Regions from separate parts of the Yersinia canariae genome, predicted to be linked through region 2. Evidence: predicted binding sites of a transcription regulator. Region 2 holds the regulator's gene; the other holds the start of a gene.

Region 1 (4,216 bases), 1.6 Mb from region 2:
AATGTCGTCCGATAGTCTTGAAAGTTAAGGCGAATTAGGTAGAATAGCAGTTCAGCAGTACAATATGTAGTGACGGACGCGGGGTGGAGCAGCCTGGTAGCTCGTCGGGCTCATAACCCGAAGGTCGTCGGTTCAAATCCGGCCCCCGCAACCAACTACATAACTCAGTAATAAAAGCAGTAAGATAGAAAATAGCATTAAGACGGACGCGGGGTGGAGCAGCCTGGTAGCTCGTCGGGCTCATAACCCGAAGGTCGTCGGTTCAAATCCGGCCCCCGCAACCAATTCTTAATCAATTTTATATCACCATCAGACACCCTCAAGGGTGTTTTTTTGTTTCTGGCTTTCCCTCCCAAAGCAAGGGCGACTCGGCCCCTGCAGTATAATATTCTCATAGCTGTGCCCAATGTATTAAAGCCGGGCCATCGCACCGCCATTTGCAAAATAAGCTTTGATACCCGCAAAGATGGATTCAGCGACTTGCTGCTGAAAATGGCTGGTTCGCAATTTTCTCTCTTCTTCCAAATTACTGATAAACGCGGTTTCAACCAAAATTGATGGAATATCAGGGGCTTTCAATACAGCAAAACCCGCCTGGTCAACCCGATTCTTGTGAAGTTTATTAATCTTCCCCATGCGGTTCAGTACTTCTTTACCAAATTTCAAGCTGTCATTGATAGTCGCAGTTTGCAGCAAATCAATCATCGTGTGGTCAAGATAGCGATCCCCACTCTTGCTAACCCCACCAATCTGGTCCGCCTCATTCTGTGTTTGCGCCAAGAAACGTGCAGCCGTGCTGGTTGCCCCTTTGGTCGATAATGCAAAGACTGAAGAACCTCTGGCTGCCTGGCTGGTAAAGGCATCGGCATGAATCGAAATGAATAAATCCGCACGTAGCTTGCGGGCTTTAGCTACCCGAACTTTTAAGGGAATAAAAACATCTTCATTGCGAGTCATAAAGACCCGCATATTCGATTCTTTCTTAATCAGCGCCTGTAGCCGGCGGGCAATTTGCAGCACAATGTCTTTCTCACGGGTTTTATTTCGGCCAATAGCACCGGGGTCTTCCCCACCGTGTCCGGGGTCTAACATGATAATTATCGGCCTATCCCGTCCTGCTTTACCTGCTTTCGGTGCTTCGGCAGGTAAAGTCCGCTCCACATTACCTTTATTGTAATCCTCCAATAATGCCAGCAATGGGTCATCTTCCGCCGAGGTTTTCCCCTCTTGCGGGTAGAGGTCCACCACCAGACGATTCCTGAACTCAGCAAAGGGTTTAAGGGTAAAGAGCTGCGGACTGATACTTTGCTTCAACTCCAAAACGAGCCGAACCGTATTTTTATCAAACTGCCCTACTCGCGCCTGTTTCAAGTAAGGATCACCGACCTGAACTTGTTTGGTCATCTCTTTTAGCACGCTGTTGAGATGCACACCTTCAATATCCACCACAATACGATCCGGATTCGTCAGCGCGAATTGGCGATACTTGAGCGGTGTATTGGATTCCAGTGTTACTCGGGTATATGTTGAAGAGGGCCAAATTCTGACGGCAATAATATGTGAAGCAGCAGCAAATCCAACTCGGCTGACACTCAGTAGCCACGCCGCGGCGGCACCTTGTAGTAGACGGCGACGCCCAGAATTATGATTTGAATCTGCCATGTCACTCCAAAATAACTACCAAAATATGAATAAAAATCGAACAAAAAAAATTCACGAGGAAAAACTTTAACGAATCGATCCCACGCTGTCATCAGAAAAACATTTTTATGTTATTCAATTTATTAATATGCATGTGTCATACATATGCATTCAATAGCAATTTCTTGCTTGCCATCTTGATCAAAAAAGAATAAAAATACAAAAATACCGAATAAAAATTCAAAGAGGATCTGCCGTGAAGGAACGTAGTACTGAACTGGTCCAGGGGTTTCGCCACTCAGTTCCCTATATCAATGCGCACCGCGGCAAGACATTTGTTGTCATGCTAGGGGGCGAGGCGATTGAGCATGAAAACTTCTCTAATATCGTTAACGATATAGGCTTGCTGCATAGCCTTGGGATCAGGCTGGTCGTGGTATATGGTGCTCGTCCGCAAATCGACAGCAATCTGGCGCAGCATCACTACGAGCCTATTTATCACAAGCACACCCGCGTGACTGATGCCCGTACATTGGAAATGGTTAAGCAAGCTGCGGGCCTATTGCAGTTGGATATCACTGCAAGATTATCAATGAGTTTGAATAATACCCCACTCCAAGGGGCGCATATCAATGTGGTCAGCGGTAACTTTATTATTGCTCAGCCCTTGGGGGTCGATGATGGTGTTGATTATTGTCACAGTGGCCGTATTCGTCGGATTGATGAGGATGCGATTCATCGCCAATTAGACAATGGCGCTATTGTGTTGCTGGGGCCAGTGGCAGTATCCGTGACCGGCGAGAGCTTTAATCTGACGTCTGAAGAAGTTGCAACTCAGTTAGCTATCAAACTGAAAGCAGAAAAAATGATCGGTTTCTGCTCATCCCAAGGGGTGACGGATAGCGAGGGTAATATTATTTCTGAGCTGTTCCCCAATGATGCTCAAAAGCGGATTGAAGATTTAGAGCAAGAAGGCGATTACAACTCTGGGACGGTACGTTTTCTACGCGGGGCAGTAAAAGCCTGCCGCAGCGGTGTACGCCGGAGCCATTTACTAAGTTATCAGGAAGATGGGTCGCTGGTACAAGAATTATTCTCCCGCGATGGTATCGGTACCCAGATTGTCATGGAGAGTGCGGAACAAGTCCGTCGCGCGACAATTAATGATATTGGCGGCATATTGGAGCTGATTCGCCCATTGGAGCAACAAGGTATCTTAGTGCGCCGCTCACGCGAACAGCTTGAGATGGAAATCGATAAATTCACCATTATCGAACGGGATAATTTAACCATTGCATGCGCAGCACTTTATCCATTCCCTGAGGAACAAATCGGTGAAATGGCCTGTGTTGCTGTACACCCGGATTACCGCAGTTCATCCCGAGGGGAAATGCTGTTAAAACGGGTCGCGAATCAAGCCCGCCAGATGGGCCTTAAAAAACTGTTTGTATTAACCACCCGCAGTATTCACTGGTTCCAGGAACGCGGTTTTACTCCTGCAGAAGTGGAAGTATTGCCGATTCAGAAGCAAGAATTATATAACTACCAACGCCGCTCAAAAATTATGTTGGCTGATTTGTAGTAGCCGCGCATCACACCAAGGGGGCTAACATCCCCCTTGGTTTTATAAAATCATCTCAGCTCATTCAAACGTTCCACCAATCCGCTAAGTCGTAGGGTGGGTGTACGAATCGCATGGCCCAACACCGTATCACTGCTATACAGAGTTAAATGCTGCCGGGCGCGAGTGATGGCGGTATAGACCAATTCTCGAGTTAATACTGGCATGAAACTATTGGGCAATACCAAGGCGGTATGTTCAAACTCAGATCCTTGGGATTTATGAACTGTCATGGCATAAGCAGTCTCATGGCGGGGAAGACGGCTCGGTTGCACGGATTTTATATTGCCATCTGGTAACTGGAAATGTACCCGCAGCTCACCTTGAGTATCATGCAAAGCAATACCAATATCGCCATTGAATAGGCCAAGAGCGCTGTCATTCAGCCCAATCATCACCGGCCGGCCAACATACCAACGCCCTGATGGTCCTGGGGGGCGCTCAATTAACCGCTTGTGGTGCAAGAGCTGTTCAATTCGCTCATTTAAGCCGCTGACACCAAATGGCCCGGAGCGTAATGTGCACAATAGTTGGTAGCGACCAAACTCTGCCAGCACATCGACAGCCCGCGCACCTGCTGTCGCCAGCTCCAGATAATGCTGATAACCGGCAACACAATCTTCCAGCAGTACCTGATAGTCTTCTGAATCGTCCAGAGAGAAACGTTCAATATCTGAATATGCTCCGTTTAAAACGGATAATGCATCCCGATACCTCCCAGCATTCACGGCTAAAGCAAGCTGCCCAATGCCGGACTTTTCATCAAAACGATAGCTTTTACGCAGCAAACACAAACTATCACGGACATTGACGGTATCGGTTTGCACATCACCAATCGGGATATTTCCCGTCAATATGCATCCTGTTAAGCGGGTTAATTGTTCAGCTCGAGATTCGCTATAGCCCAACTCAGCAAAACGGCAGATATCCCCTAGAACAGCGCCTGCTTCCACC
Region 2 (4,216 bases):
CTGCTCACGTTCAGCCTCGGTAAAACGATAATACGCTTCAATCCACAGTGCCAGCGGGTCCTGTCGCGTCGCCGTGTATTTGGCGGGTTCCTCCCTTAACTGCAATGAATTCAATATGGTGACAGGCAAGCTCTCAATGTGATATTCGACAGCCTTTCCTTGAACACCACGGCGGCGGCGCTGTTCCCATCCCTCACGTTTAGCCATGAGGTTTACTCCCTGTGGTGATGACGGTAAGCCATCAAGACCTGCCAACTCCTTAGCGGCAAACCACTCTTTTTTCATGGTGTTGCTTCCTAATATGCGTTATGACACAAAAAAGGAATATTTAGAAAACATTTAAAATCTTTCAGAAAATAAATGTTAGTATACTTCTAAATGATTACTTTCTGTTCACCGTACGATTAACAATGTACCGTTATTTATATCACTAACACGTCAGCAGCTTAGAAAAAAAAAGGATTAAAGATGATTTTAAGGAAATCTGATTGGCACCCAGCCGACATCATTGCTGCACTACGCAAGAAAGACACCACTCTGGCGGCGCTCTCTCGAAAAGCAGGTTTAAGCTCATCCACACTTGCTAATGCGCTAACTCGCCCGTGGCCGAAGGGGGAATGGTTGATTGCACAATGCCTGGATATTCATCCTTCTGAAATTTGGCCAACACGCTATTTTGACTCAAAAACCGGTGATCTTCTGGACCGAAAAGTGAGGATACGACAACCTATTATCCAGGCATAAAAAAACCGCCGATAAACTGCTTCGGCGGTTAATGGTGTGATTTCAGGGGCTGCTTTAGCCCCTGCTACACTGATTTATTTTACAAACTGCTCGCCTAACTCAATATCTTTGTGCAACACATCCAGCATGCTTTCAAGGGCTTGTTGCTCAAATGCACTCAGTTTGCCGATATCTTTACGCTCTGCAACGCCGTCTTTACCCAATAGAATTGGTTGAGCGAAGAAACGGGCATACTTGCCATCGCCTTCAACGTAAGAACATTCCACAACATTGCTCTCGCCTTGCAGAGCGCGAACCAAAGAAAGGCCAAAGCGTGCAGCAGCTTGCCCCATAGACAGAGTCGCAGACCCGCCACCGGCTTTTGCTTCAACAACTTCAGTACCTGCATTCTGGATACGCTTAGTCAGATCAATAACTTCTTGCTCTGTGAAACTGATACCTGGAATTTGTGAAAGCAATGGCAGGATAGTCACACCTGAGTGACCGCCAATAACCGGCACTTCGATATCCTGAGGTTGCTTACCTTTCAGCTCAGCAACAAAGGTATTCGAACGAATGGTATCCAGTGTAGTAATACCGAATAATTTATTTTTGTCGTAAACACCGGCTTTTTTCAGCACTTCTGCCGCAATAGCAACCGTGGTATTAACAGGGTTAGTAATAATACCGATTAATGCTTTCGGGCAAGTGCGCGCGATTTGCTCAACCAGATTACGAACAATACCCGCGTTCACATTGAACAGGTCTGAACGATCCATTCCGGGTTTGCGTGCAACCCCCGCAGAGATCAGAACAATATCTGCCCCTTGCAGGGCCGGGGTAGCATCTTCACCGCTGAAGCCTTTAATATTAACAGCAGTTGGGATATGGCTCAGATCAACCGCAACACCAGGAGTGACTGGCGCGATATCATATAATGAGAGGTCTGAACCTGAAGGAAGCTGGGTCTTGAGTAGAAGAGCGAGGGCCTGGCCGATACCACCAGCGGCACCGAGAACTGCAACTTTCATCCTATACTCCTTATTATATTTAATTTAAATTTGCCGTGAATTCATCTATTTACGAACCTTAATTTATTGCGATTTTAAACACAATCTATTAACAGTCAGATTGAGATATCACGCATCAAAAAGGCGCATAAGGTTTGTCTATTTTAGATTAAATCGCTTATTCATTAATGATATAGCGCACATTATTCTAAAATTATCTGGCGTATTCATGACAGGTTAATCGGCGGTTACATTACACCCTTCCTTTACATCAAAACAACATCATTTTAATAACATTTTAGCTACTCAATACAAATGTTAAAAAAAGCTGATTTAGCATAATCGTAACAGTAAGAGAGTGTTAGAATTTCAGCACACCTTGATATCACGGCTTTTATCACCAATACTCCATAGTCATGTTGAATAAAAATTCATTTATATGCATAATAATCCTATTCACTATTGACTGTCAGGGCATAAAAAATGCGTAACCCCGCCAAACAAGAAGATCTTATCAAGGCGTTTAAAGCGTTATTGAAAGAAGAGAAATTCAGTTCTCAAGGTGAAATCGTTTTGGCCTTGCAGGAAGAAGGCTTTGAAAATATTAACCAGTCCAAAGTATCGCGCATGTTGACAAAATTTGGTGCGGTCAGAACGCGTAATGCAAAAATGGAGATGGTTTATTGTTTACCGGCTGAATTAGGGGTTCCGACCACCAGCAGCCCGCTCAAGAATCTGGTATTAGATGTTGATTATAATGATTCAGTCGTTGTGATTAACACCAGCCCAGGAGCAGCCCAATTGATCGCCCGACTGCTGGACTCATTAGGTAAAGCGGAAGGCATTCTCGGCAGCATCGCAGGTGATGACACTATTTTCACCACACCTGCCAGAGGTTTCACCGTCGAACAGTTACATGAAGCTATCCTCCGTTTGTTCGAACAAGAGCTTTAATTCACTACCAATATTAAGATGCGGCCTGATATGCCGCATTTTCTCGTTTGGTACATGTCGACCTTATTAGTCCAAACATTTCGCGATAAACAGGGCATCTGACTGCCTCATCTACTTAAAACCACTCAATCCCCCTGCTTTTACTTCATTTATGGTCAGAGTCGCCGTACTCTTCCGCACTTTTAGTCAAAAATACTTATCATATTGAAAAGACTCTATTTTCTCTGAAAAGTGCTGTTTTTTAATCAATTTTTATTCCTTTTCGTTCTTAAAAAGTAATAACGCACGATAAAGTGACGTTAAATATTATTAGCGGGCTATTAATATTCTCAGTTACTAGATGTATACTCATTTTCGTGACGTAAATCACACTTCCTTTGAAGTGATAAAAGAATAAATAGAGGCAATAATATGAAAGTTAAAACTACTATCGCAACCATGAGCATTCTATCTGCACTGTCATTTGGTGTTTTTGCAGCTGATTCCATCAGTGAAAATCAAGCTGCTAATTTGCAACCGATGGGGACTATTACCGTCAGTGGCCTGAATGGTGCGCCTTCTGATATTCGTCAGGCGCTGTCTGATAAAGCCGATGCCATGGGCGCTAAAGCTTATAAAGTGATTGAAGCGCGCGAAGAGAACAACTGGCATGCGACTGCCACTATCTACCAATAATTGTAGAGTTGGCCGTCATTTGTCATAGCGACATAAAGAATGGCGGCAAGGTCATAATTGAGATTTAAGTTGAATCAACAGTAAAACCAACAAGCCCAAAACACCAAAAATCTATGATAAGCACTTTTGGATTGTCGGTTCATATTTAGGAGATAATCATGAAAATCAAAACAACCCTGACGGCCCTTAGCTTACTTTCTGTTGTTGCTTTCGGCGCATCAGCAGCGCAATCAATTGATGCGGCTCAAGCCAGCAAAATGACTGATTTAGGTGCAATTAGTGTTAGCGGTATTACTGGCGCGCCTTCTGATATTGAGCAGGCAATCGCGAATAAAGCAGACAGCAAAGGCGCTACGGCCTACAAAATCATTGGTATTAATGATGATAATGGTTGGCACGCAACAGCTAAGATTTACAAATAAGATTCAGCGCCCAGAATGAAAGTAAATGCCCCACTCAAAGGGGCATACTTTCGAGCATGATGGTTTATTCAATCTGTTGAAAGATTCATTTTCAGCATATTGAATAGAATATTCATTAAAATAAATTTGTAAGCTTAATCAGCATAACAACAGAATAATCCCTCGTCGTCTATCCGACGAACCCTTTTACCCCCGCTATGCGGGGGCTTTTTTTATCCGTCTTACTCCTGAGATTCAGCCTCTTGTTCTGCTTTTTTATCTAAGGCACTCAACAGCTTGTCATGAATACCACCAAAACCACCATTACTCATCACCAGAATGTGATCCCCTGGTTGGGCGGTTTTGACAACCATATCAACTAGCGTATCAATATCAGCACTCCAATGCGCCGGCTGAATACAAGCTTCGGCGACTTCAACGACTTGCCAAGGA

The links. Region 2 encodes ArgR, which controls arginine synthesis, uptake and breakdown. Its sites were predicted from a motif close to ANTGAATAAAAATACANT; they were not measured.
Positions count from the first base shown of each region.
Region 1: a site for ArgR is predicted at 1,848-1,865, ahead of argA (amino-acid N-acetyltransferase). Genes of this name have one in related genera too.

Region 1 is NZ_CP043727.1:3,655,169-3,659,384, forward strand. It holds tRNA gene F0T03_RS16865 (tRNA-Met) at 78-154, shown strand; tRNA gene F0T03_RS16870 (tRNA-Met) at 208-284, shown strand; gene amiC (N-acetylmuramoyl-L-alanine amidase AmiC) at 412-1,662, opposite strand; gene argA (amino-acid N-acetyltransferase) at 1,898-3,223, shown strand; gene recD (exodeoxyribonuclease V subunit alpha) at 3,274-4,216, opposite strand, start outside.
Region 2 is NZ_CP043727.1:548,442-552,657, reverse strand. It holds gene F0T03_RS02620 (DNA-binding protein) at 1-285, opposite strand, end outside; gene F0T03_RS02615 (helix-turn-helix domain-containing protein) at 469-744, shown strand; gene mdh (malate dehydrogenase) at 819-1,754, opposite strand; gene argR (transcriptional regulator ArgR) at 2,217-2,687, shown strand; gene yhcN (peroxide/acid stress response protein YhcN) at 3,099-3,362, shown strand; gene F0T03_RS02595 (YdgH/BhsA/McbA-like domain containing protein) at 3,521-3,784, shown strand; gene mpl (UDP-N-acetylmuramate:L-alanyl-gamma-D-glutamyl-meso-diaminopimelate ligase) at 4,006-4,216, opposite strand, start outside.